Regions from separate parts of the Pelorhabdus sp. sgz311001 genome, predicted to be linked through region 1. Evidence: riboswitches for the same ligand, from Rfam matches in the RefSeq annotation. Region 1 holds a riboswitch; each other region holds the start of a gene.
The links. Region 1 has a riboswitch for S-adenosylmethionine ahead of AC0MXB_RS01445 (DUF2292 domain-containing protein). Riboswitches for the same ligand answer to the same signal wherever they lie in the genome.

Region 1 (7,614 bases):
CAGACTTTTGCATCAAGTGACTGTTCATTCTTGCCAACTTGCTTGGTTAATGAGGCAAAAAGACAAGTATCTTGTTGTGACGAAATATTTAATTTGGTTAGGTTGATCTGCAAGGTTTGCAAAAGTTCTGCTATATTGCAGTCAGGCTGGGCCCAGGCGAGCATTTCTTCACTAGCGGCGTTGCGGCGGATAATTTCCAGCTCAGAATCTACAAGGAGAATGCCGACAGGCGAACTGTCGATAATCTGATCCATTAAATGTTCTAATAGATTAGGATCATAGACTCGTTTTAGGCTGCCAACAGCGGCATAGTTTTGCAGAATAGCAAAACCCATCATAATAAAACCTGTCAAAACAAGTAATTGTCCTATCCACCAAGAAAGATTCCAGGGATATCCGATGAGAAAAGCAAAGGAAGATTGGGTAAAAATAAATTGAGCCCACAGGTGATACGTAAGCACAGTGGCTTTTTTCGGCATAAGATATAGTCTTATGGTAGCTGTAAATGAAATTACCAGAGCTAATAGTTCCAGACCTTGACGCAATAATGTAACAGAGAATGTGCAAGATGCAGCGAAGGTAAGGAGAATAGCTGTAAGTATGATTAGAACAATGCAGTGTTTTTTCCAGTGAAAGAGCGTTAGATTATTGCGGTCTTTTAAATAAAAAAGCCCTAAGAGTAAATAACAAGATAGAATAATTCGCGCAACTGGCGCAAAGATCAGAAAGGAAAAGGGAAACGGTTCAAGGAGAACTAGGGCGCCGCTATAAACGGTATAAAGCAGCGTAAAGCCGCCATAGGCAAGGGTTGTGCAAGCGAGAAAACGATTTTGACGCCTTAGGGCATTCTGGTAGGCTGTATAGGCAATAAAGCCAGCGAAAAGATCAACAAGAAGCACGCCAGCGATATGGGCATGTTGAATGGCAAAAAGGCTTTCCGAAAGAAAGCCAGTTTCATAAAGCATAAGAGTGCTGGGAAAAAGGAAAAGCCAGAAAAGAAAAAAATATTTATATAGGGCCATTGTGCAGCGAGTCCTTTACTGCCTCTACGGCATCTTTATTTGCAAAGAGAAAAGTAAAACTTTAAAAATAATTATACTGTACTAGGCGAATTATGTCTATGAGCAAGGAGGGCTAAAATAAACTCCTGCGGCTATTCTAAGCGGCAGGAGTTTAGCTTTTTATAGTTTCAACGGGTTAGGAGAAGGCGTAAGAGGTAATATCTCGTACGCCGGTTCGACCTTGGTCGGTACAAAACTCGTAACCGCAGGTTAAATAATCAAGTTTGTGATTTTGGTGTTCGCCGCTATCAATTAGATTCTGATAGAGTTGCACGGCACTTTTCATATTTTCTAGATAGATACAGGGACTTTGCTTCGGATTGTCTTTGTAGCTTACAAATACGTAACACTTGCTAATGGACATCGTAACCATCCCTCTCTAAATTTGTATTTAATTTAGATTATTCTAATTAGTTAAAGAAATTCCTGCTGTTAAAAAGAAAAAGACTTGACTGTTTTTACACAATCAAGTCTTTGTTAGACAATCCTATACTTATTTTACGGTTTTTGCCATAAGTTCAGCTAGTTTATTGGCAAATCCAATCGGATCTTCTGGGGATAGACCTTCAATCAAGAGAGCCTGATCATAGAGAAGTCGGCAATAATCAGCAAACTGCTCCGAAGAAGCATCTGTTTCGTAGAGATCTTTTAAAACGTTAAATAAAGCATGCTGCGGATTTAATTCTAAAATGCGGCTTGCTTTCATCATAGTCCGGTTCATTTCAGACAAGATATGTTCCATCGATAAGCTGATGCCTTGATCACTGCTGACAAGGCATACAGCACTTGATTTTAAGCGAGTGCTGATTTTTACTTCGGTGACTTTGTCACCAAGCTGATCCTTAATTGCTTTAATGAGCGCTTCATTTTCCTTCGCGAGCTCTTTCGTATCTTGTTGAGTTTCCGGTGAATCAATATCTGCTAAATCTAAGTCACCGCGACTTGCGGAATGAAAGTGCTTTTCCTTATATTCACGTAACGCTTCAATAGCAAATTCATCGACGCGATCAAAGAGATATAGTATTTCCAATCCCTTTTCTTTCAGTAGTTCTAGCTGTGGTAATTTGTCAATTGTATCATAATCTTTTCCTGTAGCGTAATAGATAGCTTTTTGTTTCTCTGGCATACGGCTAATATAGTCAGCTAAAGTGGTGAGCTCTTCTTTATTCTTGGAAGAAGGGAATAGCAAAAGATCTTGCAATTTTTCCCGACTGGAAAAATCGGAATAAATACCGGCTTTTAAAGCTGTGCCGAATTCTTTCCAAAATTTCTCGTATTTAGGGCGATCATTATGTAGGAGGCGTTCTAACGATTTGAGTACGCTTTTCTCTAAATTTTTGCCAATGAGTTTAAGCTGTTTGCTATGCTGTAATAATTCCCGGGAAATATTTAAGGAAAAGTCCGGTGAATCAACGAGACCGCAAACAAAGCGAAGGTAAGGCGGCAGCAAGTCTTTGCAGTTTTCCATAACAAAAACATGTTTGGAATACAATGAAATTTTTGAAGCTGCGTCACGTTCATAAAAATCGAAAGGTGCATGAGCCGGGATAAAGAGCAAAGTGGTATATTCGACAGCTCCTTCAACACGAGAGTGAATGACCTCTAATGGCTCTTCCCAATCATGGAATTGACTTTGATAGAATTTTTGATATTCTTCTTGGGTAATTTCATTTTTACTACGCGACCAGAGCGGTGTCATAGAATTTAAAGTCCGCACTTCCACTGATTCTGTTTCTGGGGCATCCTCGATAACCTTTCCTTCGTTATCAAGCGGTTTTTCTTTGTGGATGAAATTCATCTTTATAGGATAGCGAATATAATCGGAATACTTCTTGATTAGATTTTGCAATGTATAGCGTTCTAGAAAATTTTCCTCGCCAGCTTCTTTACCGCAGAAGGCGTCATGAAGCGTTAAAATAATTGTAGTGCCGCGAGTGTCTTTGTCAAATTCCTCAATCGTATAAGTTCCGTCGCCTGCTGATTCCCATTTTACACCCTTTTCTTGTCCGGGAGCTCGTGTCAGAAGCGTGACTTTTTGGGCAACCATAAAGGCGGAATAAAAGCCGACACCAAATTGGCCAATCAGCTCTGTATCAGAATTTGTGCCTGATTCTTTCATTTTAGCTAAAAAGGCCTTTGTACCTGATTGAGCAATTGTACCGATAGTGGCGATGACTTCGTCATAGGTCATGCCCATGCCATTGTCAGAAATCGTTAATGTTTTTGTACTTTCATCAGGGGATAGCAGAATTTCAAAGGTATCATTTCCTTCTAGTAAATTCTGATCGGTTAACGATGCAAACCGAACTTTATCAATGGCATCCGAGGCATTGGAGACCAATTCACGCAAAAAAATCTCTTTGTTTGTATAGATGGAATGGATCATTAAATCGAGAAGTTGTTTCGTTTCAGTTTGAAATTCGCGCGTTTCTTTTGCTTTAATTTCCTGTGTCACGGTAAAGCCTCCTAAAAGTATGGTGATTCTGTACTCTATTATTTTGCGAAATTCCCAACAAAATGGCAAGTAAAAATTTCCCATATCGGGAAATTTTCATTGACAGAGTTGTAGTTCCATGCTATTTTATATTAAAACAAATACGCTAAGTAGCTGATCAGAAATACTGAAGGCTCATTGTATCTTTTGAAAAATAAGGTGCAGTGGCCTTTTTTTGTTGTTTTATTTAAATGAACGGGGGGATTGTGATGAATACTCTATCTGATAAGCTGGCGAAGCTTGAAACAATGCTTCGTAGTTATGAAAGTGTAGTCATCGGTTTTTCTGGTGGGGTCGACAGTACTTTTTTAGCCGCCGCTGCTTATAAAATATTAGGTGAAAAAGCTCTTGCAGTTACTGCTTACTCAGCAACCTTGCCGCAAAGCGAAAAAACTGCTGCTATAGCGGTAGCCAAAGAAATTGGCATTCGTCACGAGTTGCTGCCAATTGATGAACTCGCTAGCCCTGACTTTAGAGAAAATGACGCAGATCGCTGCTATCATTGTAAAACACTGCGGTTTTCTGCGTTGGTATCCTGGGCTAGACAACATGAGTTTCAATGGATACTCGAAGGATCAAATCAAGATGACCTCGGCGACTATCGACCAGGCATACAAGCTGTTTCAGAATTGGATCAAGTCGCATCGCCTCTGCTAGAAGCTGGTTTCACCAAAAAAGAAATTCGTCAACTTTCGAAAAAGTGGGGGCTGGCAACCTGGAATAAACCAAGCGCAGCCTGTTTGTCGTCTAGGGTGGCTTATGGCGAAGCGATAACTGCGGAAAAGCTTGGACAAATAGAGCAAGCCGAAGAGTATATCAGAAAGTTTTGTTCTGGTTCGATACGAGTGCGTCACCATGGGCAGGTAGCTCGCATTGAAGTCGAAGCGGAATGGATCCCCAGTTTATGTCAGGATAAAGTACGAGAGCAAATTGTAGTCGAGTTTAGGCGTCTTGGCTTTACTTTTATAACAATCGATCTTAACGGCTATCAAACAGGCAGTATGAATGCTTTGCTGCAACAGAATTGATAAAATGATATAAATTACCGAATAAACTCTTATCTAGAGTGGTCGAGGGACTGGCCCGATGACGCCCGGCAACCGGCTTTTTAGCAAGGTGCCAATTCCAGCAGGAAATTTCCTGAACGATGAGAGAAGCGCAGAAACGTAAGAGCTTCTTTCAAAGGGGCTCTTACGTTTTATTTTTTAGTCTAAGGGAGAGAAAACAGTATGCTAGAAAAACAAAATCAAATTTCGGTAAAGCAACTGGACCAGATTTTAGCTATTTTGCAGCAAGTGTATCATGGACATCTTACGCTCACTTGGCAGAATTTCCGTTTGATTCAGATTGAACGCAATGAAAAAATTCGTCCTGATGAATCGTTAGGCTCATTTCGTAAAAATAGTGAACGTAGTAAGGAGTTTAAAGCGGTGCGCAAGGGGCTGGAAGAAGCCTGTGAAGGAATTGAGTATGGTCAGGTTACTATCGTAGTGAAAACAGGGAAAGTCGTCCAGATTGATCGGACTGAAAAACAACGTTTTACTGCTTTGGCAGGACTTGATGGCGATGGTATTTAGATTAAAACCACGGTATAATGAAACAAACTTGATTCATTATCGTAGAAAGAAAGGCGGCCACCATGATCTATGACATCGTAATTAGCGATGGTTTGCTTATTGATCCTGAAAGAGGGATGCGACGACGTGGCAATATAGGAATTTTCAACGGGAAAATTGCGGCAATTACATCAGAAGAATTACAAGGACGCGAGGTTCTCTCTGTGGCAGGGCGGATTGTTTCGCCAGGATTTATTGATATTCATGGTCATGTAGATCTTGACGATTATTGCGGTGAATTATCTTTGCGGCAAGGAATTACAACAACGATTGGCGGTAATTGTGGACTTGGCCCGCTTGATATAGAAGCGTTTTTTTCCGCGCAAGAAAAGCAGGGGTTTATTCTTCATCAAGCGGAAATGATTGGTCATTCGATTAGTTTGCGAAAAGCTGTCGGAGCATTGGATCCTTTGCAGCCAGCTACGGAAGAGCAGCTACAGCAAATGGAACTCTTTGTAGAACGAGCTTTTATTGAAGGGGCCTGCGGCTTGTCACTCGGGTTAGCCTATGCGCCGGGGACATCTGAGGCAGAAGTTATACGTTTGAGCCAAATTGCCGCTCGCTATGGACGGGTTATATCAATTGACACAAGAATGATTACTGCAATTGATATGTTTTCTTTAGTGGAAGCGATCCAAATTGCACGGCAAACTGGGGCGAGAATTCAGGTGTCTCATTTAGTTTATCAATATGGTACCGGTATGGTAGCCGAGGCATTGGCGCTCATTAACCAAGCGCGCGCTAGCGGGATTGACATTCGTTTTGACAGCGGTATGTATACACAGTGGGCGACGCACATTGGAGCTGTATTATTTAATGAAGAGTCCATGGCGTTAAATGGCTGGGGATTGGAAGATATTCTTGTAGTTACCGGAAAATATAACGGTCAACGATTGACGCCCGCTATTTATGAAGAATTGCGTAATGTAGATCCAGGGGCTTCTGTAGTTGTTCTTACAGGTATTGAAGAAGAAATTTATGAGGCTTTGCGTCATCCTTTTGCTATGCCATCCACCGATACTGGCCCTTATGCTAAAGGCGAAGGCCATCCCCAGATTGCCGGTAGCTTCCCGCGTTATTTGCGTAAGCTTGTGCGTGAAAATTACGAATTGAGCTTACTTGAAGCGTTGCGCAAAGCCACGTATTTACCTGCTGAGACGTTGGGCCTTACTTATAAAGGTCGGTTGCAGGAGGGCATGGATGCTGATATTACGATTTTTGATATTCGCACGATTTGCGATAAAGCTGATTTTGGAAGACCCGATGCCTGGCCGGAAGGGATTGATTATGTTTTGCTCGATGGACAGATCGTTTTTGCTGACGGTAAAATTCTAAGTCGTTGCGCCGGTAAAGCGGTACGTTCTCATTATCCTGTTTATGATTATCAAATATAATAAAACTTATGCAGCTGCACAATAAGGCAGCTGCATTTTTCTTGGGAAAATTCAGTTATTTGATTTGATAGACAGGAGAGTGGAAAAATATGTCGAATTAAAACGGAAAAAGAAGTATGGTGTTTTGCTTATAGGAAAGGGAGGTTTGTAAGATGAACGCAAGTACTGTTTCTTGGCAACGATGGCTATGGCAGAGAAGTACATTAGTCATTCTATTATTTGCGTTTCTCTTACTTTCCTTAGTTTGGGGCGGACTTTATTATAAAATACGGGCGGAACAGCAAATTGAGATTGAGCAGGCTATAAAAGAAACAAGCAATTTTGCCCGCGCCTTTGAGGAACATTCACTTCGGACGATTCGCAGTGCCGATCAAACGGTGCTGTTTTTAAAATATCAATATGAAACAGATGGGGCGATCATTAGCATTCCTCGTTATATTAATGAGGGTCGGTTGACCAATCAGCCCTTTGTATTATTGAGCATTGCTGGCGAGAATGGTGATTTATTATTAAGCAGCCAAGTGCCTTTTGTGCCCTCTAATTTAAAAGATCGAGAACATTTTTTTGTGCATCAAAAAGCAGATACGAATCAATTATTCATTAGCAAACCTGTTCTTGGCCGATCTTCCGGTAAATGGTCGATACAAATGACACGGCGTATTAATAAGCCCGATAAATCTTTTGGCGGGGTAGTTATCGTTTCCGTTGATTTAAATTACTTTACGAACTTTTACCGTCAGGTTCATTTAGGTGATAAATCATCGATTGCCCTTGTAGGTTTTGACGGGATTGTCAGAGCTAGGCAGGCTGGCGAAGATCATACTGCAGGACAAGATTTAACGGGAAGTGCTTTGTTGCAACAAATTCAAACACAAGAGTCAGGGTCTTTTATTGGCGAAGGGGCCCTTGATCCTGTGAAGCGTATTTACAGTTATCATGTATTGCCAGATTATCCTTTGGCTGTTGTAGTGGGGATTGCCGAAGAGGAGGTTTTGGCAAGCTTACATGAAAGAATCATCGCTTACTATCAGGTCGTTGGCGCGCTTACT
Region 2 (7,614 bases), 650 kb from region 1:
CATGGTTGTAACACCTGTCACGGTCTCGCCATTCATAATCGCCCAGTGAATCGGTGCTGCGCCACGGTATTTTGGTAATAAGGAAGCATGGACATTCACACAACCACAAGGCGGCAGTTTTAAGAGCGATTCAGGTAAAAATTGGCCAAAAGCAACTACAACCATCAGGTCTGGCGCTAGCTCTTGTAAGGTGTGAAACATTTCTTCTGTTTTAATCGACTCAGGTTGAAGCACGGTAATTCCTGCCGCTACAGCCGCTTCCTTAACGGGCGGAAACATAAGCTTTCGCCCACGGCCTTTCGGCCTATCAGGCTGGGTTACTACGGCGACAACCTCAGTCAAGGGATTTTCAATAAGCACGTTTAATGAGGGAACAGCAAAGTCAGGCGTGCCCATAAAAACTACACGCAATGGCTTATTTGTCATTAGAATCATCCTTTGAACTAGTCATAATCGCTTCCGCAATGTCAATAAATAAGATCCCATCTAAATGGTCAATTTCATGCTGAAAAGCGCGGCTTAAAAGTCCTGTTCCCTGGTATCGAACCTTTTTTCCTTGCCGATTCAACGCTTCTACTGTTACAGAGGCAAAACGTTTCACTTCGCCGCAAACACCGGGCACACTTAAACAACCTTCCGGACCTACCTCTTCGCCTTCTTTGGCAATAATAACCGGATTAATCAGTTCAATCAGCCCATCGCCTACATCAATCACCACAACACGCAGTGATACGCCGACTTGTGGTGCAGCTAAACCTACTCCATCAGCCGCATACATAGTATCAGCCATATTATCAAGAAGCTGCTTAAGTTTTTTATCAATTTTCTCTACTGGCAACGCAATTTCCTTAAGTACTTTATCGCCAGCTCGTTTTATATCAAGAATCGCCATAATGATTCCTCCTTTTATGAAAATCCTGAAACAATTTTAGCACATAACAAGTAAAAAATCTAATACATCAAGCTAAGAGGATCTACATCGACAGTCACATTTCGCTCTTCTAACAGTTTTACGTCGCGAATGACGTCCCGAACCTTATCAGGTTCGCTTGTTTTAATCAGTCCAATCAAGCGATACGTATCTTGAATCTTAGCAATCGCTGCCGCTACTGGTCCAATGATCTCCGTCTGGGGCGAAGTTAACCTATTTTGTAAAACGCGGCAAGCTGATTCCGCCTGCAAGCGTAAAGGACTTTCTGCCTTGCCTTGCCAAATGATTTTGATAATCTGACAAAAGGGCGGATAAGAAAGCTGACGACGAAATTCAATTTCTTGATCATAAAAAGCCCGATAATTATGGTCAGCTGCTGCAAGAAGCGCATAATGGTCAGGATTATAAGTCTGTACAACGACAGTTCCTGGTTTATCGCCGCGCCCAGCCCGGCCAGCAGCCTGAGTAATCAGGGCAAAAGTTCTCTCAGCCGCCCGAAAATCTGGTAAATTGAGCGCCGTATCAGCAGAAATCACGCCAACAGCCGTTACATTATGAATATCGTGACCTTTCGCCACCATCTGAGTACCCAGCAAAATATCTTGTTTTCCTTGCAGAAATTCCTTTAAAATCCGGTCATGGGAAAATTTTTTGCTTGTTGTATCTTGATCCATTCTCACTACCGTCTTATCTGGCAGCAATTTATGAAGTTCTTCCTCTACTTTTTGGGTTCCTGTGCCGAAAAACTTAATATAACGACTGCCGCAGGCCGGGCAGATATCAGGAACGGACGCCGTCTGACGGCAATAATGACAGCGAAGATCCTGCCCTACTGAATGATAAACCATAGCAATGGCGCAATGAGGACAGGATATCACATGACCGCATTCGCGGCAAAGAATAAAGGTTGAATAACCACGTCGATTAATCAAAATAATTGCTTGTTCGCCTCGCTGCATCGTTTCGGTAAGCAAATTAGCCAGCGGCGGAGAAATTACGGTTCGCCGTCCTGATTTCAATTCTTGGGCCAAATCAACAAGTTCCACCTGCGGCATTGGCTGCTTATCAACACGATAGTCCAGAGAAAGCAGCTCATAGCGTCCTTCTTGCACTTCATAATATGTTTCCAAAGCTGGCGTAGCACTGCCCAAAAGAACGGTAGCGCCAGTAGTTTTTGCCCGAATAATCGCCGCCGTACGCGCATGGTAACGAGGAAGTTCCTCTTGCTTATAGGTAAATTCATGTTCTTCATCAAGCATGATCAGACCAAGGGACGGAGCTGGAACAAATAAAGCAGAGCGAGCCCCGATGACAATCCCCGCTTCTCTTTCCTTCATCTGACAAAAAGAATCAAAGCGTTCCCCAAAACTGAGTTTACTATGAATGACAACGACATCCTCGCCAAATCGTTCCTTAAAACGCCGGACAATTTGCCCTGTCAATGCGATTTCCGGCACAAGCATAATAACCTGCTGTCCCAGTCGCCGCGCTTCTGCTGCAGCCGCCAGATAAACTTCTGTTTTGCCACTGCCGGTTACGCCATGAAGCAAAAAAGTTTGCTGCACTTTTACGGCCAACGAAGGAATTATTTTCGCAAGCGCGTCCTGTTGTTCCTTCGTATAAACAGGCGGAGTGCCCATAATGGCAGTTTCACCGTAACTACGGCGAAAAGTCCGTACTTCCTTGAAAGTAATCCAGCCCTCTTCTTGCAACCGTTTGACAGCGTCCCACTGAACGCCCTGATTCTTCAAATCAGACCACATAACACAGCCCTGCTGTACAAAGTCAATAACCTTCTTCTGGGCAGGACGACGCGACCAATTTACAGTCTTCCCTTGATCAGACAAAGCAGCACAAATTGCCAATACCTTATCAGTTTTTTCGTTTGCCGTCCGACTTGTAATAATTTTTGTTGTAATGACTTTAGCACGCAAGAGAAACTGCAAATCTTTTTTCGAATAAAACGGCAGTTTCATGAGTTCTGCTTCTGTTTTTAAGTTTGATGAACATATTGCTTCATAAAGCGATCTTTGGGTCAAAGAAAGCTCCTGCAAAACCTGCTTTAACTCTGGCAAATCCGCCAAGTTTTCCTGATAGCCTCGCTTTGTTTTTATCGTATTTTTCCCTGGCACGAATAGTCTGAGTGTATCGCTGAGCGAACATAAATAATAATCAGCAAGCTGCCGAGCTGTTTCTAGCATACTTTCATCAAACCACGGTGTTTCATCAAGTACTTCCCGAATGGGTTTTAACGTCTCTTCGTCAAGGTCTTCGCCTGCTGCTGCTATCAAATCATTAGCTGATAGAACAGCTACTACAAAGCCTTCTACCATACGAGGGCCAAAGGGAACGAGAACACGACAGCCCCTTGCTACCTCCCAGCCTTCTGGAACCAGATAAGTAAAGGGACGATCAAGCCTTCTTACCGTTATATTTACAACAACCTGAGCATAGGTCATATTTTCCACCACGCATAAAAGTAAGGAGACTAAGAAATAGTCTCCTTATAAAATCCGATTTCTAAAATTCAATTCGCTCAAACTCGGCAAAATCCTGCTCCCAATTCCACCAGCTTGGTAAATTGCAGGAGAGAGGATCTTCCTGGGTAAACCAATCTTCCTCATAACAGTAAGGCATCTGTGGTGCGTAACGATGAAGACGGTTCTTAGCGCACGAGGAAAATCGTTTCATAATATCATCTCCTGACTATAAAATAAAGCAGCCTTTATAGTATAGCCAAGTATGATGAAATTATGGCTTTATAGACCAGCTTCCTGGCGTAAAATAGCAGCCTTGTCTGTTTTCTCCCAAGGAAGGTTCAGATCGTTACGGCCAAAATGACCATAAGCAGCCGTCTGTTTATAAATCGGACGACGTAAATCCAGCATTTTTATGATGCCAGCAGGACGCAAATCAAAATGTTTCTGTACTAAAGCAGCGATAACAGCGTCATCCACTTTGCCTGTTTCAAAGGTTTCTACCATAACTGAAACAGGACGAGCTACGCCAATCGCATAAGCAAGCTGAATTTCGCATTTATCAGCAAGGCCGGCGGCAACAATATTTTTTGCCACATAACGAGCTGCATAGGCGCCAGAGCGGTCTACTTTTGTAGGATCCTTACCGGAAAAAGCGCCGCCGCCATGACGAGCCATGCCGCCATAAGTATCAACAATAATTTTACGGCCTGTTAAGCCAGCGTCACCCTGTGGACCGCCAATAACAAAACGGCCCGTCGGATTAATATAATATTTAGTTTTATCATCAAGCAGTTCCGTTGGTACGATTGGTTTAATCACATGTGCGATTAAATCCTGTTCAATTGTTTTTAGTTCCACTTCCGGGCCATGTTGGGTTGAAATGACAATCGTATCAATGCGTACAGGCTTGCCATTTACATATTCTACCGTAACTTGTGTTTTTCCATCAGGACGCAAGTAAGGCAGTGTTCCATTTTTACGAACTTCCGATAAATGACGTGATAATTTGTGCGCTAAGGAAATTGGCAAAGGCATATAATCATCGGTTTCATTCGTAGCATAACCAAACATCATGCCTTGGTCGCCAGCGCCAATTGCTTCAATTTCATCCATTTCTCCCTGTTTCGCTTCCAACGCTTTATCAACACCCATAGCAATATCAGGCGACTGTTCGTCGATCGACACAAGGACGCCGCAAGTATCACCGTCAAAACCAAATTTTGCCCGAGTATAACCAATCTCTTTTACGGTGTTGCGGACAACTTTAGGAATATCGGCATAGCACTGCGTCGTAATTTCACCGGCTACATGGACTTGACCGGTAGTTACCAGCGTTTCACAGGCAACGCGAGCAAAAGGATCTTGTTCTAAAATAGCATCTAAAATGCCGTCAGAAATCTGATCAGCTATTTTATCAGGATGTCCTTCTGTAACTGATTCTGATGTAAATAAAACACGTTTTTCTTTCAAAAAAAGCCCTCCTCTATTGTGCTGTTTAAAAAAGAAAAACTCCCTAAATGGGAGTTTAATCATTCGCTCTCCCATCTCGCAAGAATTTCTCGCCGGAATTGGCACCGTTTTAGCTTGTACTAAATGGTTGCCGCGGTATCATTGGGCCTGTCCCTCCACCAACTCTTGATGAGTAAAATATAAAATTTTCACAAGAGCAATTGTATAGTAGAATGGCAAAAAAATCAAGAGCTTTTTTGCAGAATTGTGAAAACATGATCTAATATTTGATCAGCCAAAGCCTCTTTCGTCATCTGCGGTAATTCGACTATGGCGCCATCACGGAATAAAAGCTTGGCTATATTCGTGTCAACATTAAATCCGGCGCCTGGCTGTGATACGTCATTCGCTACAATAAGATCAAGATTCTTCTCTACTAGTTTTTTCGCTGCATAAGCTTCTACATTCTGCGTTTCCGCCGCAAAGCCTACGAGAATCTGTTTTTCTTTTATAGTACCCAATTCGCGTAAAATATCCGGATTGCGCTCTAATTCAATGATTAAATTCCCGTCATTTTTCTTGATTTTATGAGTAGCTACCGTTACTGGACGATAATCAGATACAGCGGCTGCCTTAATGACGACATCGCAAGTCGTAAAATATTTTAGCACTTCTTGCTGCATTTCTTTGGCGCTCTCAACAGAACAAAAAGTAACGCCATCAGGTTGCGGCAAACTGGAAGGACCTGATACTAAAATAACTTTGGCTCCCTGTTTTACCGCTTGCGCCGCAATAGCATAGCCCATTTTCCCGCTAGATCGATTACCAATATAGCGAACAGGATCAATGGCTTCACGCGTGCCAGCTGCTGTAACTAAAATGGTCTTACCAAGAAGCGGCTTCTTTTGCGCAAAAAAGTTTTGTACAAAAGCGACAATTTCCAAAGGTTCCGCTAACCGTCCCACTCCTTCAGTGCCACAGGCCAATAGGCCGCTGCCTGGCGAAATAAAGTGGTAACCAAGCTCTTTTAAAGTGGCCATATTTTTTTGCACAACAGGATTGCAATACATATTCGTATTCATCGCCGGAGCAACAATAACGGGAGCTTTTGTCGCCATCACTGTCGTAGACAGCATATCATCAGCAATCCCATTCGCAATCTTGCCCAAAATATTAGCGGTAGCCGGAACAATCAAAAACGCATCGGCTAACGTCGCCAGTGCAATGTGTTCGACATTCCAATGCTTCGCTTCGCTCCACATGCTGACAACAACAGGGTTGCCGCTCATTTCCTGAAACGTAAGCGCACTGACGAATTTCGCTGCCGATTCCGTCATAATCACATGAACATTGGCACCGGCTTTTTTTAATTTACTTACTACATCAACCGCTTTATAAACAGCAATGCCGCCTGTAACGCCTAGCACAATATTCTTGCCTTGAATTGACACTATTTAATACCTGCCTTTGTCCGCTCGTAGGAAACTTTACCTAAAGCGACTTCTTCGAGCGCCATTGTTACCGGTTTATTGGAACGACAGTCGATCAAGGTTGGTTCCCCATCCATAATCTGTCTGGCCCGTTTCGCCGCCAGTACGACTAAAGTGTATTTACTATCTACCTTGTTTACGAGTAAATCAAGCGATGGATATATCATGTTTGAAAATCTCCTTCCTAAAATCAGCCTGGTAATTCTTCATCTTCGTCGATACTGCCAAACAGGCAAATATGTTCAAGTAACGCCTCATTACGAATAATGCGACAGTGCTCCGCCTGCATAATAGCCTCAACCTGACTTACCGCCTTCGCCACTACATCATTGACAATGACATAATCATATTCATGGGCAAAGGTAAGTTCTTCTTTGACGCATTTCATACGCCGCTCAATAACCGCTTCACTATCAGTTCCCCGCCCAACAATACGGTGTTCTAATTCCGTAAGCGACGGCGGCAATATGTAAATGAAAACGCCTTGCGGAAAAGATTCTTTGACTTTCATTGCGCCTTGAATATCAATCTCTAAGATGACATCTTGGCCAGCCTGTAGTTTTTCTTCAACAAATTGTCGCGGCGTTCCGTAATAATTACCATAAACTTCCGCCCATTCCAACAAGTTTTGTTGCTCACGCATCGTCAAAAACTCTTCCTGCGAAACAAACCAATAATTGACTCCATTTTCCTCCCCAACCCGCATCGGTCTTGTAGTAACCGATACAGAGTAGTGAAGTGTAGCTGAAGCTTTTCGAAGTAACTCTTTACAAATTGTTCCCTTGCCGGCTCCAGAGGGGCCGGAAAGAACAAGTAGCGCTCCCTGACGCCGCGTCATACCTGTATATCCCCCTTATTCCTGTACATCTTCAGCACTATCTTTGCTTGACAACCGATGCGCGACAGTTTCTGGCTGAACTGCTGAAAGGATCACATGATCGCTATCAACAATAATCACAGCACGAGTTCGCCGTCCATAAGTCGCATCAATCAGCATACCACGGTCACGCGCTTCTTGAATAATGCGTTTAATCGGCGCCGATTCAGGACTCACGATGGAAATAATCCGGTTAGCTGATACAATATTACCAAAACCAATATTAATTAATTTGATTTCCATATTCTGATTCCTCCTGCAAAATTCTTGCAAAACCATCTATATTACTACTCTATGTTTTGGATTTGCTCTCTGATCTTCTCAATCTCACTTTTCATTTCCACAACGAGTGTAGCAATCTGATAATCATTGGCTTTAGAAGCAATC
Region 3 (7,614 bases), 160 kb from region 1:
AGGCAGGAGACGCGGGCTGTTGTACTTGGCACAAAGAAGCTGAGAATAAAGCCGACCGTAATTACGCCCATAAGTACGCGGTTTGTTTTTGCACCAATTTTGGAAAGAACGACAAGAGCGATGCGTTTATCAAGGCCTGTCTGCATCATCGCGGCAGCTAAAAAGAGTGCGCCGCCGACAAGGGCTAGGGCTGTATTAGAGAAGCCGCCAAGCGCTAGGGTTAAGGCATTGGATGTTCCTAATAGTAGGGCAGGCTTTGCCGGATCAGGCGCCATGCCTAATAGAAAAGCCATCAAACTTAAAATAATAGCGCCGCTGACCGGATAGGAAATGGCATCTGTCATCCAAACAATGACGGAAAATACCAGAATAGCCAGCATGCGATGACCAGCAGTGGGCAGGTCTGCTGGGGTAGGCATAATCAGTACGATAGCCATGGCGAGAAGAGAAATAATAAGACCGTATTTTTGCCCGAAAGATTCCTTTGCTTCATTTGTCATAAGAAAGATTTCACTCCTTTACTGTGATGTACATGTATACATATATACGTATATTATGCAAAAAAGAGTCAAATCCTCCTGCTTGTGTAATTTTTGTTTTACTGAACCTGCATTGACAGAGAAGTCTTGAATTTCTATAATAGATTATAGATATTTTTCACGGAGGTGCCCATGGCAGAACAAGCAGCAATTGATCCAACAGCAGTAGACATGCGCACGAAACGAGAGCAAATTTTAGATGCTGCTTACACGGTGTTTTCTCAAAAAGGCTACCATCGGGCTACAGTAGATGAGATCATTGCTCTAGCTGATACGGGAAAGGGAACTGTTTATAATTATTTTCATAATAAGGAACAACTCTTCTACACTCTAGTCACTGAGCGGAGTCGGCCCTTTGAAGAAGCTGCTAAGAAGATCGTAGAGAGTGCAAGGGATCCACTGGAGAAGATCAAAATCCTGATTCGTCTTTATCTTGAATTTTACGTTAAAAATGCTGATTTATGGCGTGTATTTATGCATGAAATGCGTGGCTTTTCCAGTAGCGTATCTCTTTCGGAAAAGCAGTGCGATAAATATCGAGAATGTTTTAAAGCAACAATTTCGCTATTGGAAAAAGTGTTAGAAGAAGGAATTGAAAAAAAAGCTTTCCGAACATGTCAGGCAGACCGAACAGCGTATTGCTTATTTAGCGTGATTTTAACGATGGTTTTTCAGAAATTTGCTGCTGATGGCCCAGACAGTTTGGAACAGAGTGCTTGTATGATTGCTGATACTTTTTTCTATGGAATTGTAAATCGCGGAACGAATTGAATGAAATAAGAAAGAAACAGGGTTTTTCAAATCGCTTTTAGCGTTTGAAAAACCCTGTTTTGTTTGATTGGCTCTATTTATTTACCAGGCGGCAATAACCGAACCTTTGAAGTGGTCTTTAATGAAAGCTTTCATTTCATCAGATTGGTATATTTTAACGAGTTTTTGATAGTCTGGATTTTCTTTATCTTTGCCTCTTACAGCAATAATATTAGCATAAGGCGATTCGCCGCCTTCTAAGGCAATGGCATCTTTTAAGGGATTCAGTCCGGCTGTAACGGCGTAGTTTGTATTGATGGCAGCTGCATCGATATCATCAAGGGAACGGGGAATCTGGGCGGCATCTAGTTCTTTTACTTTTAAGTGTTTGGGATTTTCGGCAATATCAGCCGCTGTTGCGGTAAGACCGGCATTAGGTTTTAATTTAATTACACCTTTTTGTTCGAGCAACAGCAGGCCCCGACCGCCATTGGTCGGATCATTTGGAACAGCGATTGTAGCGCCATCAGGCAACTGCGAAAGGTCCTTTACTTTTTTGGAGTAGATACCCATCGGGAAAATGACTGTTTTACCGATATTCACAATATCATAGCCGCGGTCTTTAATAATATTTTTTAAATAAGGATCATGTTGGAAACTATTTACATCAATGTCGCCCTGCTGGAGCGCTACGTTAGGCTGGATATAATCGTTGAACTCAACAACTTGGATTTTAAGACCTTGTTTTTCTGCTAACTTTTTGACTTCATCCATTAACTCAGCATGGGGGCCGGCAGTTACACCGACTTTAATGACCTTGTCCTTAGAGGAATCGGCGGCATTTTTACTGTCGCCGCAACCAGCGGTAAAGGCAAGTGTTGTAATGAGACTAAGACCAAGGCAAAGCAATTTCAATGGCTTTTTCATGAATTTCCCTCCTGATTTTTAGTTTTGAAATTTAGCGTTTATTGACGCGGCGGGCAAAAAGATCACCGCAAGATTGAACAAGTTGGACCATCACAATCAAAATAATAACAGTAATCAACATGATATCGCCGCGGAACCGTTGATAGCCGTAACGAATTGCCAAATCGCCGAGACCGCCGCCGCCGATTGCTCCGGCCATAGCGGAATAGCCGATTAAGTTGATGATCGTAATCGTAAGACCTAAAATAATACCAGACATGGCTTCAGGTAATAGTACTTTCGTAATGATCTGAAAAGGCGAAGCCCCCATGGATTGAGCAGCTTCAATCAGTCCTTGATCGACTTCCTTTAACGCCGATTCGATGATGCGGCCCACAAAAGGAATAGCGGCAATGCTTAAGGGGACAATGGCTGCATTGGTGCCGATCGATGTTCCGGCAATTATACGAGTAAGGGGAATGATCGCTACCATTAAAATAATGAAAGGGACGGAACGTGTTGCATTGACAATCGAACCTAATATGCGGTTTAAAGCTGGTTTTTCTAAGATATGTCCTTTATTCGTGGCGACAAGAATGACGCCAAGGGGTATGCCGAGAATCGTAGCAATGGCTGTTGAAATGATGACCATATATACGGTTTGTCCAAAAGACTCAGCCAGCAATTGAAGTATTTCTTGCGACATAGCCGATCACCTCGATTCCTAAATCTTTAGTTTGTAGATACTTTAAGGCGCTTTCAATATTTTCTTTAACGCCTGACAGTTCAATTACAAGAGTCCCGTAAGGCGTGCTGTCAATATGGTCAATATTGCCATAGAGAATGCTAGCGTCTACATTGAAACGACGAATTAAGCTTGCAATAATAGGCTCTTCAGCAGAAGCGCCGATAAAGGAAAGTTTTACGAGCAGATTATCACCAGTGACGCTCTCTTGGCGGATTTCACGATCGCTTAAGAGTTCGTCTAGATTATTTTGCTCTAAAGTACTGATAAAATCACGAGTTGTAGCTGATTGCGGATTAGTGAAGATATCTAAGACCGGTCCTTCTTCGACAATATGACCATTTTCAATTACAGCAACGCGGTGACAGATTTCTTTGATGACATGCATTTCGTGAGTGATAAGAACAATAGTAAGGTCTAATTTTTTATTAATACTTTTTAACAGCTGTAAAATCGAGTGAGTCGTTTGCGGGTCGAGCGCCGAGGTGGCTTCATCGCACAACAGAACCTTTGGTTGACTAGCTAGAGCGCGGGCGATGCCGACACGCTGTTTTTGGCCGCCGCTAAGCTGGGAAGGATACTGATTTGCTTTATCAGCTAAGCCGACAAGCTCTAAGAGCGGCAAAACCGCATTTTTAATTTCATTCTTACTTTTTCCGGCTAGCTCTAGCGGAAAGGCCACGTTGTCGAATACGGTACGGGAAGAAAGTAAATTAAAATGTTGGAAAATCATACTAATCTGCTTGCGAGCATCGCGAAGCTGTTTTTCGGTTAAGACCGTGAGATCTTGGCCAGCGACGAGAACTTCGCCTTCTGTCGGTCTTTCCAGCATGTTCATGCAACGGACTAAGGTGCTTTTGCCAGCGCCGCTCTTACCAATAATGCCGAAAATTTCTCCTTTTTCTACGGTAAGATTAATGTTTTCTAACGCGGGTATAGAACCAGCATCAGACTGGTATACTTTGGAGAGGTTTTTCAAAGTAATCATACATGTCACTTCCTTTACAAAATAGAAAACCTCTGCTCAGGGAGCAGAGGAAGTTAGCTTGTCATAGCAATCGCTTCATCTGCCAGGATATCATCCTGTAGGAATTGGCACCGTTCGTATTATACATATTTGCAAAATACGATGGTTGCCGCAGCTTCATTGGGCCAGTCCCTCAGCCAACTCTTGATGAATTACAAGTGTATGCAGTTGTTAGAATTGATAATAGCAAAGGATAGAATGTCTGTCAAGGGAGAAGTAATAAAAAAGTATATATTGAATATTCGAGCTATTTATAATGAGTTTAGTATCAGTTTAGTTGAAATTTTATAAATTAAAGAATAAAAGTGATAAAAAGAAAAAGAGATAAAGAATTAAAGGAAAGCAGGAACTGTTATTTCTTATACCGAATAACCGAATAAAGGAAACACATAAGAAAATGATGGGGGTTCAAGCTATGTCCATTAATCAAAAAATACAGGATCCGCATACGGATCAATTATTTAGAGCAATTCTTTCCATTGAGACACTAGAGGAGTGTTATCAGTTTTTTGAGGATATTTGTACAATCAGCGAACTCAAAGCAATGGCGCAGCGACTGGAAGTAGCCCGAATGTTGGAAAAAGGAGCTATTTATGACGATATTGTAGAAAAAACCGGGGCAAGTACTGCCACGATCAGCCGTGTCAAGCGTTGTCTCTATTACGGGGCTGATGGCTATCGGACAATTTTGCCGCGAATTGAAGCAGAGGAGAAGGAATAGAGTCTATGAAAACAGCGCAGTTTTTACCTCAAATTGCTTACGGAACGCGCGACTTTTTGCCGCAGGAGGCGAAACGCAAACGGATTTTAGAAGATCGGTTAGCTCAGCTTTTTGACAAATGGGGCTATGATGAAGTCATTACGCCGACCTTTGAGTATTGGGAAACTTTATCGATTGCTTCTGAAAGCAATTCTTACGAGCAAAATGTATTTAAATTTTTTGATCAAACCAATCGTTTGCTTGTACTTCGGCCGGAAATGACGACGCCCATGGCTAGAGTTGCAGCGACCCGTCTCAAAGAAAATGAAGCGCCGCTACGGTTAAGCTATATTGCCAGTGTCTTTCGGCAGGAGGAGTATCAGGCTGGCCGACAATGCGAATTCCATCAGGCTGGCGTAGAACTTATGGGTGTGCCCGGTCCAGAGGCTGATGCCGAAATTATTGCCTTGGCGGTAGAATCGCTTGCCGCCTGCGGCTTAAAAGAATTTCAGTTGAGCCTTGGTCACATGCAGTTTATTAGCGGCATGATGGCGGCAAGTCATTTGTCAAGCAGTCAGAAACAAAACCTGAAGAGACTCTTAATGTCTCGCGATCTCGTGGCGCTGCAAGCTGCTGTAACTGAGTCCAATCTGCCTGAGAATATCCAAAAGACGCTACTGGAACTGCCGCTTCTCCACGGTCGCGAAGAACTTTTGGCGAAAGCGGAAAAATTGGCCAATACGAAAGAAAGTGCTCAGGCGCTTTCTGATTTAACGCATATTTTCGAGCTTTTAAAAAGCTATGGCGTAGCCAAGTATGTAGAATTTGACCTTGGCATGATCCGCGATTTCGACTATTATACGGGAGTTGTTTTTGAAGGCTATACGCCGGGTCTTGGCTTTCCTGTATGCGGCGGCGGCCGCTATGATCAATTGCTGGCCTCGTTTGGACCAGGTGCGCCTGCTACTGGTTTCGCCCTAGGTATGGAGCGAGTTTTACTGGCTTTAGAGCGGCAGGCCGCAGAAGTGGCTGTTGCCAAAGAGAATGTGTACATTGCTTGGCAAGACGGCGCTAGTGCTAAGGCGATCGCAAAAGCTTCCGCCCTTAGAAGTGAAGGTCGTCGTGTTGCCATGGCGCTTTGGGCGCAGGAGCGCGCCGAGGCTGAGAAAACCATGCAAGAAAAAGGCTATAGTGAGTTGATTTATTGTGACTAGCTGGCAACAGCGAATTCGCCAGCTTACAGCGGCTCTTGCCGCTGTGTTAACAGCGGAGGATCATCAGTTTGTACAGGAATATTTACAAGAAAAGGAACGAGCCTTATTTTATCAAATGAATCTTCCCGATCAATATCATGCCCTACAAGTCGCCTATAGCGCTCGTCGTTTGGCAGTTTCTCATACAAAAAGCCGCTCTATTCAGCTGAATTTGCTGATTAGAGCGGCATTGCTGCATGATGTGGGACGATTGAAAGGCGATGTGACGACTTTCGATAAAATATGGACAGTCTTATTTGACTGTTTTTGGGAAAAGAGGGGAAGAAAGTGGGCCAGTCAGACAGCACTACCGCGAGATCATTGGCGACGGGCTTTATATCTGCATTATTGTCATGGCGAAGTGGGCGCTGATCGACTGCAAAGGCTAGGGTGCGACGAATTGCTTGTAGCTCTTGTCCGCGTTCATCATTGGTCGCCGCGGGAAACGGATTCGTTAGAACTTAGCTTGCTGCGGCAGGCTGATGAATTGCATTAATAGTTTTTCAGTAACCCTTGATTGGATCAATCTGATTGCATAATTCGCCTTTAGCAATAAACCGCGACAGGTTATCAGCAAAAAGTTTAATGGCTCGATCCAGATAATAAGGTGATAGCGCTGCTACATGGGGCGTGATGATAACATTTTCCATATCCCAAAGCGGACTGTCTGACGGCAATGGTTCTACAGGAAAGACATCAAGTCCGGCGCCTTGAATCACACCCTCTTGGAGGGCTGCAATCAAATCTTGTTCAACGACGACGGGGCCGCGGGCAATATTAATAAAATAGGCTGTTTGTTTCATGGCGTCGAAGTGTTTTTGCGAAAAGAAATTTTCTGTTTCGGCAATGAGCGGTAGTGCCGCTACTACGTAATCACAATGCGATAGCATCTCAAAAATTTCATCAGGATGATAGAGACGATCAACAAAAATTTCTGTCGTCATTTCTCGTTTGGTAGCTACTACATTCATGCCGAAGCATTTTGCTTTTTTAGCAATTTCTCGGCCAATACTTCCCAGGCCGACAATACCAATCGTTTTTTCATAGAGTTCATCAGTGGGAACTCGTTTCCAGCGATGCTCCTGCTGTTTATGGCGCGACAGGTAGAGACCGCGGCTGAAGGACAGCATCATGGCGAAAACGTGTTCTGATACGGGAATACCATGAATTCCCTTAGAATTTGTCAGGAAAACCTGCTTTTCTTTTAATTCGGGCAGATTTAGATTTTCTACACCGGCGCTTAACGCATGAATCCACTTCAAATTCGGCGCCTTAGCAAAGAGTTCTTCAATGTGCATAAAGCCCCAGGCGACCAGTATATCCGTGTCGGCAATTTCTAAGTGGGCTTCCGGCAGCGTGCTTGTGACGACTTCGATGGACGAATCAATTGCTGCAATTTCAGCCTTTTGATCATCAGACAGTGGATTTAAAACAAGAATTTTCATAAAGGATACCCTCCCAGCGAAGCTTCTTATTTGAGTTCATTTTAGGCTTAAACGATTTTTGGTCATAATTACTCATTCTACGACCTAGGCAAAAATTCCTATGAATGGAAAAGACCTTTCTTTCTAAACTTGACGAAAAAAAGAATTTGTGATAACTTATTAATAAGTTAATGCTTTAAACAACTAAAGAAAAGGCGTTTTAAGGAGGATTTTATGACTTCTAGCGATATGGATTATTTGACAATTGCC
Region 4 (7,614 bases), on a different contig from region 1:
TTGGTTTTGATCCGCAAACAGACTGGCTGATTCAGCCATGGCTTAAAAATATTTCTAAGGTAGAACTTGCTGACGATGAAATCATTATTGGTAAAGAAGTAAATAGTTTTGAAGGTCGTAAGATTAATGTGCTTGGGACTACCTTTACCGTTGCGGCAATTATGGCTCCGACAGGCACGGGTCTCGATTATTCGATTTTGATGAATCAAAAAACAGCACGGGCTATTGCGGCAAAGTCACCATATCTACAAGCTGTTTGGCAAGAAAAAGGGACGCCGGACAAGTTGATCTCTGCTATTTTAATGGAAGTAGAGCCTGATGCTAATATTGGTGAGATTATTGCAAAATTGGAAAAAATAGCACCGGTTCATGCCTATTCTGCTGCCGAGGCAAAGCGGCATACTTATGAACAGCTTACTGTTATTGGATCACTGCTCTGGGCAGTGGCTCTAATCGTTGTAATTTCAGCGGTCATTCAGCTTTTTTCCCGCCTTTACTCTCTGACGCTTGAAAGACAGGGGGAATGGGGACTTTACTTAGCTCTTGGGCTTACAATGAAGGCGCTTGCCCGCATGATTATTGTAGAAACTAGCTTGCTTTGTTCACTAGGGGCTTTAATTGGATTCATTGGCGGTTATCTTTTTTATTTAGGAGCGGTGCGCTTTATATTAACCTATGAGTCTTTCCCGTTTATTTATCCGGATTTTCTTGTTGTTGGCAAAATAGGGGTTTTGCTTTTTCTAGTTTGGCTGGCGATTGGTCTTTTAGCCGCGTGGATTCCCGCGTATCGGAGCAGTAAAGTGGAGCCCAGTTTGGTTATGACACGGGGAGAGTTTGATTGATAGGAGATGGAAAATTGGAATCTTTACTGGGAATTCGCCAGATTAAAAAATTCTATGGCCAAGAAACTATTTTATATGATGTTTCATTTCAGCTAGAAAAAGGCGAAATGATATCCATTGTTGGTGAATCTGGAACAGGGAAAACAACATTGTTGTCTATTTTAGGCTTATTGCAAAACCCCAGTGCAGGTGAAATATGGTTTAAAGGACAAGAAGTCGGGTCGCTTAGCCCGTCAGAGCGAGCAAAGCTGAGAAGTCTATATATTGGCTTTGTTTTTCAAAGAGCGCGTTTAGTCGGGTCGCTTACTGCACTGGAAAATGTATTGGTTCCTGCTTGGCTATTTCAGCAGCAAAAAGCGGAAAAAACGGCGACAGCGGCTAGAGCTGAACATTTGCTGCGCGAGTTGGGGCTTGAACATCGTCTTACCTATTTGCCGGAGCAACTGAGTATTGGGCAGATGCGGCGTGTTGCTCTGGCTAGGGCTCTGCTCTTAGAACCTGAGATCATTTTGGCGGATGAGCCTACAAATGATTTAGATGTAGATTCAGCTGCTATTGTGATGGAATATCTGAAAAAGGCGCAGCGAAACGGAGCAGGTGTTGTCATTGTCACTCATGATCGGCGGCAGTCTGCTTTAGCTGACCGTAGATTTGAATTAAAAAGAGGCTTGCTTCAATTAGTTTGAGTACAAAGTGATGATACTTCTTTTCTTTAACTGGTATACAAGGAGTGGCGCATGTGAAAAAGTGGTTCAAAAGAATTTTTTCTGTATTTTATCGGCTACTAGCAGTTTTGCTTTTTTTGCTGCTATGGGAAGTGGCGCCAAGAATTGGTCTGGCTGATCCGACTTTTTTGCCGCCTTTTTCGAAAGTTTTTGCTGCTTTTTGGAGTTTGCTTCTTAGCGGTGAATTAATTAAGCATATTGCCGTGAGCCTTAGACGTTCGGTCATTGGTTTTGGTCTTGGTCTGGCGATTGCAATTCCCTTGGGACTTTTAATCGGGTGGTTTAGAGGCTTTGAACGGTTTATTGATCCTTTACTGCAGACTTTTCGGCAGACTTCAACGCTAGCCTTGTTTCCTGTCTTTATCTTGCTCTTTGGGATTGGCGAAGTTTCGAAGGTGGCGATTATTTTCTGGGGTGTGCAGTGGGCAATTTTACTGAATACCATTGCCGGGGTTCGCAGTGTCGATCCGCTGTTAATTAAGTCGGCCCGTTCGATGGGGACATCTCAATTGACTATTTTTAGTAAAGTCATTGTGCCGGCTTCAATTCCAGCTATTTTTACAGGTATTCGGTTAAGTGCCACCACTTCTATTCTGATTTTGATTGCAGCTGAAATGATTGGCGCCAATGCCGGCCTCGGCTTTTTACTCTATGATGCGGAAGTGAAATATCAAATCCCTACAATGTATGCTTCTATTATTACCATGTCAATGCTAGGCGTGGCTCTAAATTATACGTTGGTGGCTATTGAAAAACGCGTGACACGTTGGAAAGAAGAGCCTGTTACCGGAAGTTGACAAGCATAGGAAGTTGACTATAGTAAAGTGAGTTGAAAGCTGATGATTCGCATTCAGAATGTAAGTAAAATGTATCAAACACCGCAAGCAACCGTTCATGCGCTCAAAGACATTAATCTGGAGATTAATGACGGTGATATTTTTGGGATTATCGGATTTAGCGGTGCCGGAAAATCAACGCTGATTCGTTGCTTGAATCGACTGGAAGAGCCGGATTCTGGCAGTATTTTAATTGGAAGTCAAGATATTATTACGATGGATAAACAACAGCTGCGGCTGGCTCGCCGCAAGATCGGCATGATTTTTCAACAGTTTAATTTGTTTGATGCCAAGACTGTTTTTGATAATGTGGCCTTTCCGTTAAAGGTGGCTGGTTATCCGCAAACAGAAATTGCTAAACGTGTTGCCGCTATTTTGGAGCTTGTTGATTTGACAGACAAAGCAAATGCTTATCCATTGCAATTGAGCGGCGGACAAAAGCAACGTGTGGGGATTGCCAGAGCTCTTTCAAATGAACCCGATGTACTTTTAAGTGATGAAGCAACTTCGGCCCTTGATCCGCAAACAACTTATTCTATTTTAGAATTATTGAAAGCTATTAATCAAAAATTGGGGTTAACAATTGTACTGATTACTCACGAATTGGATGTTTTAAAGCATATTTGCAATCATATGGCTGTCATTGAACAAGGGAAGATCGTGGAAACCGGAACTGTGGATAAATTTTTCATGAATCCTGAAAGTGATACGGCCAAAAAATTTGTGCAGATTCTGCAAGGGTTTCAGTCAAAACGGATTTTTCGGGAGGGAGAAGGCATTTGAATGATGACTTATTAGACCTATTATTTACCGGTTTTGGCGATACGGTTTATATGGTGTTACTGTCGACCTTAGCCGCCTTGGTTTTAGGATTGCCGCTAGGTATTATTTTGGTGATTACCGAGAAAGGAAATTTATTGGCATCGCCTAGGATTAACAAAATATTAGGAACGATTATTAATATTTTTCGGTCCTTTCCTTCCATTATTCTAATTGTAATTTTATTGCCCTTATCTCGTTTATTGATTGGCACGACACTTGGGGCTACGGCAGCGATTGTACCGCTTTCGATTGGTGCAGCGCCTTTTTTAGCCCGTATTATTGAGAATTGCTTAAAAGAGGTGGGGATTGGAAAAATTGAAGCGGCTGTAGCAATGGGAGCCACGCCTTTTACTATTATCACGCAAGTTCTGATTCCAGAAGCACTGCCTTCTTTAGTCCGGGGTGTCACGCTGGCAATTATTGCGATTACTGGTTTTACTGCTGTGGCTGGCGCTATTGGCGCTGGCGGTCTCGGAAGTCTCGCGATTCGCTTTGGTTATATGCGTTATCGTGATGATGTGATGATTGCCACTGTTATTATTTTAGTCATTTTAGTACAAGGAATTCAATGGGGAGGTGATTGGCTCGCTAGGCGGATTAATCGTAAGCGGTATAAGTTTGAATAAAGGATAAGAGAGAAGGATGATGGGGATGTTCATAAAGAAAAGCTGGAAAAAACTGATTATCATACTTGGTGTTGTTGCATTAGCCACTAGTATGGGAGGCTGCGGCAGCGACAAAAAAGAAAGCACTCAGACTGCAGGAAAATCAGAAGTGACTGTCAAAATTGGTGCAGCCGTTGTGCCTCATGCTGAAATCTTAAATTTTATTAAACCAAAATTAAAAGCAGAAGGAATTAATTTAGAGGTCGTTGTCTTAGATGATGAAGGGCAATTAAATCCTGCTCTGCAGAATAAACAGATTGATGGTAATTATTTTCAACATTTGCCTTATCTTGAGTCTGTTGCGAAGGAAAAAGGTTATGATTTTACAGTAGCAGCTAAGGTTCACGTAGAACCAATTGGTTTTTATTCACAGAAAATTAAATCAAAGGATGACTTGAAAAATGGCGCTACTATCGCAATATCGAATAACCCTTCCAACGAATATCGGGGGCTTATTTTGCTCCAGGCCAATGGATTAATCAAATTAAAAGAAGGGTTAGCTACTTTTGCCGCGACACCGCGTGATATTATCGAAAATCCGAAAAACTTAAAATTTGTTGAGGTCGATCCGGCACAACTGACTAGAGCTTTGCCTGATGTCGATGGAGCTGTTATTAATACCAATTATGTCTTAGAAGCAAAAATAGATCCTAAAACAGCTTTATTTCGTGAAGATGCTAATTCCCCTTATGCCAATGATCTTGTCGTAAGAAAAGGGGATGAAAATCGCCCGGAAATCAAAAAAATTGCTGAATATTTAACTTCGCCAGAGGTGAAGAAATTTATTCAAGATAAATATGGCGTAGCTGTAGTTGCCGCTTTTTAGAAAAAAATTATACTCCATTCCATTGACAGAAAGATAAAGCAATGTTACACTATTAACAATTTCATAGCGAAACTCTTATCAAGAGTGGTCGAGGGACTGGCCCGATGACACCCGGCAACCGGCGTTTTTACGCGTAAGGTGCTAAATCCAGCAGGAGAAATCCTGAAAGATGAGAGAAAGGAAGTTATGTCCCTTTCCTCATGGAAAGGGACTTTTTGTATGCATTGTAGTAACTGTTTCTAAAATGAGTTTTACAACAGGATGGAGGAAAATCATGAAATTGAATTCGAAAATTGTGCACATTGGTGTACGCAGCGATGAGAAAACCGGAGCAATTAGTACGCCGATTTATCAAACAGCATCTTTTGCCCATCCCGCAGTGGGACAAAGTACTGGTTATGATTATACGCGAACCAAGAATCCGACGCGAGAAGTTTTGGAAAAGGGAATCGCAATTTTAGAAAATGGTGCAGGCGGTTATGCTTTTGCGACTGGGATGGCGGCCATTACAGCAGTCTTGATGTTGTACAAGGCTGGCGATCACATAGTGGTGATTCAAGATTGTTATGGCGGAACTTATCGCGTCATTGATAAAGTGTTTGCTCCCTTTGGCTTGACAGCAACTTATGTTGATGCTACTGATGTAGAGAATATTGCGGCAGCCATCCAAGCTAATACTAAGGCAGTTTTGATTGAGACGCCGACCAATCCGTTAATGAGTATTGTTGATATTGCGGCAACCGCAAGGCTTACGAAATCGAAAGGCATTCATTTGATTGTTGATAATACCTTTTTAACGCCCTGTCTACAGCGCCCCTTAGAACTGGGCGCCGATATTGTACTTCACAGTGGTACGAAATATTTAGCGGGCCATAATGATTTATTATGCGGTCTTGTTGTAGCCAAAGATCCAGAACTAGCTGAAAAAATTCAATATATCCAGAATGCTACAGGCAATATTTTAAGTCCTGGCGATAGCTGGCTGTTGATTCGCGGCATGAAAACCTTAGCGCTTCGGATGCAGCGTCACAATGAGAATGCTCAGGCTGTAGCTGAATGGCTCAATCAGCATCGTCATGTAACGAAAGTCTATTATCCTGGTCTGGCGGAGCATCCCGGCAAGGCGGTTCAAGATAAGCAAGCTTCTGGTTATGGCGGTATGGTTTCTTTTACGGTGAAGCGACCGGAACTTGTGCTGCAAGTACTGGAAAAAGTGAAGTTCATTCAATTTGCCGAAAGCCTCGGCGGTGTTGAGACATTGATTACTTTTCCGGCGAAACAGACCCATGCTGATATTCCAGTGGAAACAAGAGAAAAATTGGGCATTGATGATTGCTTGCTTCGTTTATCTGTCGGCGTGGAAGATGTAGCAGATATTATTGCCGATCTAGATCAGGCTTTGGAATAAAAATTGTTTTATGACTATTAACAGGTGTGAGGAAAAAGGAGACGAAGAAATTATGCAGAGAATTCAAAAGTACGCTTCAGAAAAAGCAAGTCATTTTACGGAATCAGTGATCCGTGATATGACACGCGTAGCTGTAAAACATGGCGCGATTAACCTGGCGCAAGGCTTTCCCGATTTTCCAGCGCCTGATGCGATTAAACAAGCTGCGGCTGACGCAATTTTTAATGATCATAATCAATATGCGATTACCTGGGGAACCAAGGATTTACGCGATGGCATTACGGCAAAAGTAAAAAAAGAATATGGTATCGAAATTGATCCGGAAAAACAAATTACCGTTTGCTGCGGCTCCACGGAAGGAATGATCGCGACCTTACTTGCGACGATTAATCCTGGCGATGAAGTCATTGTTTTTGAACCTTTTTATGAGAATTATGGCGCTGATGCTGTTTTATGCGGCGCGACTCCCAAATATGTGACGCTCCATACCCCGGATTTTCACCTCGACTTAGATGAATTAAAAGCAGCTTTTTCTGATAAGACGAGAGCGATTATTATTAATACGCCTCATAATCCTACAGGTAAAGTGTTTTCAGCGGAAGAATTACAAGTGATTGCTGAGTTATGTCAAAAGTATGACGTTTTGGCAATTACTGACGAAATTTACGAATATATCCTTTATGATGGTGCCAAACATATTCCTCTCTATAATCTGCCTGGGATGGCTGAGCGGACGATTATTATTAACAGCACCTCAAAAACTTATAGTGTGACTGGCTGGCGTATTGGCTATGTGATTGCTTCCCCGGAAATTACGGATTCGATTCGTAAAGTTCATGACTTTTTAACCGTTGGCGCTGCTGCCCCCTTACAGGTTGCTTCTGCCGCAGCTTTGCGGTTTCCGGACTCTTACTATCAGGAGCTAGGAGATTTTTACGCCGAGCGCCGTGATTTGCTCCTAGGAGCGCTAGAATCAGTTGGTCTTCGTTGTGTAAAACCGCAGGGAGCTTATTACATTATGGCGGATATTCGTTCTTTAGGGTGGCACGATGATGTAGAATTTTCCTTCTATCTAACCCGGGAAATTGGTGTTGCGCCGGTACCTGGTTCCAGTTTTTATCGTCCCGACAGCGCTGATGCCCATACTTTTATTCGGTTTTGCTACTGCAAAAAAATCGAAACATTAGAAGCGGCTGTAGCAAGATTGAAGAAAGTAAGTTTACAGCATAAGTAGAAAACGTACTGTTGATAAAAAGTGCATTTGTGCCTACGCTAGGGCATAAATGCACTTTTGTTATGTCCAGGTTGATTCATAACTTTTACTGTTGTTTTTTATTTGACCGTAACAGTTCATCTTATGTGTTTAAAAAAATAGTGCATTGGTTTAAACAATATTTGATTTTTGACAGGAAGTCTTACAAGGGGTATATTATTTATAATTACAATTGTAATCTTTAGGAGTGGAAAGCTTTGAAAACGTTACCGCAAAT

Region 2: it holds a riboswitch for S-adenosylmethionine, as region 1 does, so the genes downstream of both, metK (methionine adenosyltransferase) here and AC0MXB_RS01445 (DUF2292 domain-containing protein) in region 1, are expected to answer to the same signal.
Region 3: it holds a riboswitch for S-adenosylmethionine, as region 1 does, so the genes downstream of both, AC0MXB_RS02220 (methionine ABC transporter ATP-binding protein) here and AC0MXB_RS01445 (DUF2292 domain-containing protein) in region 1, are expected to answer to the same signal.
Region 4: it holds a riboswitch for S-adenosylmethionine, as region 1 does, so the genes downstream of both, AC0MXB_RS12915 (trans-sulfuration enzyme family protein) here and AC0MXB_RS01445 (DUF2292 domain-containing protein) in region 1, are expected to answer to the same signal.

What each region holds. Positions count from the first base shown of each region.
Region 1 is NZ_JBVXUT010000001.1:268,702-276,315, forward strand. Features, by position in the region: gene AC0MXB_RS01425 (diguanylate cyclase domain-containing protein) at 1-965, opposite strand, end outside; gene AC0MXB_RS01430 (hypothetical protein) at 1,198-1,425, opposite strand; gene htpG (molecular chaperone HtpG) at 1,555-3,447, opposite strand; gene larE (ATP-dependent sacrificial sulfur transferase LarE) at 3,765-4,583, shown strand; SAM riboswitch class I at 4,610-4,709, shown strand; gene AC0MXB_RS01445 (DUF2292 domain-containing protein) at 4,785-5,132, shown strand; gene AC0MXB_RS01450 (N-acyl-D-amino-acid deacylase family protein) at 5,195-6,565, shown strand; gene AC0MXB_RS01455 (ATP-binding protein) at 6,718-7,614, shown strand, end outside.
Region 2 is NZ_JBVXUT010000001.1:919,833-927,446, reverse strand. Features, by position in the region: gene fmt (methionyl-tRNA formyltransferase) at 1-426, opposite strand, end outside; gene def (peptide deformylase) at 416-892, opposite strand; gene priA (primosomal protein N') at 952-3,390, opposite strand; gene AC0MXB_RS04805 (hypothetical protein) at 3,452-3,622, opposite strand; gene metK (methionine adenosyltransferase) at 3,691-4,881, opposite strand; SAM riboswitch class I at 4,950-5,056, opposite strand; gene coaBC (bifunctional phosphopantothenoylcysteine decarboxylase/phosphopantothenate--cysteine ligase CoaBC) at 5,106-6,314, opposite strand; gene rpoZ (DNA-directed RNA polymerase subunit omega) at 6,311-6,517, opposite strand; gene gmk (guanylate kinase) at 6,541-7,188, opposite strand; gene remA (extracellular matrix/biofilm regulator RemA) at 7,204-7,470, opposite strand; gene AC0MXB_RS04775 (YicC/YloC family endoribonuclease) at 7,515-7,614, opposite strand, start outside.
Region 3 is NZ_JBVXUT010000001.1:432,272-439,885, forward strand. Features, by position in the region: gene AC0MXB_RS02200 (DASS family sodium-coupled anion symporter) at 1-500, opposite strand, end outside; gene AC0MXB_RS02205 (TetR/AcrR family transcriptional regulator) at 672-1,310, shown strand; gene AC0MXB_RS02210 (MetQ/NlpA family ABC transporter substrate-binding protein) at 1,392-2,216, opposite strand; gene AC0MXB_RS02215 (methionine ABC transporter permease) at 2,248-2,901, opposite strand; gene AC0MXB_RS02220 (methionine ABC transporter ATP-binding protein) at 2,870-3,928, opposite strand; SAM riboswitch class I at 4,001-4,121, opposite strand; gene AC0MXB_RS02225 (YerC/YecD family TrpR-related protein) at 4,383-4,688, shown strand; gene hisZ (ATP phosphoribosyltransferase regulatory subunit) at 4,694-5,881, shown strand; gene AC0MXB_RS02235 (HD domain-containing protein) at 5,874-6,416, shown strand; gene AC0MXB_RS02240 (D-2-hydroxyacid dehydrogenase) at 6,424-7,365, opposite strand; gene hisG (ATP phosphoribosyltransferase) at 7,579-7,614, shown strand, end outside.
Region 4 is NZ_JBVXUT010000005.1:40,560-48,173, reverse strand. Features, by position in the region: gene AC0MXB_RS12945 (ABC transporter permease) at 1-842, shown strand, start outside; gene AC0MXB_RS12940 (ABC transporter ATP-binding protein) at 857-1,528, shown strand; gene AC0MXB_RS12935 (ABC transporter permease) at 1,582-2,364, shown strand; gene AC0MXB_RS12930 (methionine ABC transporter ATP-binding protein) at 2,407-3,186, shown strand; gene AC0MXB_RS12925 (methionine ABC transporter permease) at 3,183-3,851, shown strand; gene AC0MXB_RS12920 (MetQ/NlpA family ABC transporter substrate-binding protein) at 3,877-4,716, shown strand; SAM riboswitch class I at 4,789-4,892, shown strand; gene AC0MXB_RS12915 (trans-sulfuration enzyme family protein) at 4,991-6,124, shown strand; gene AC0MXB_RS12910 (pyridoxal phosphate-dependent aminotransferase) at 6,177-7,358, shown strand.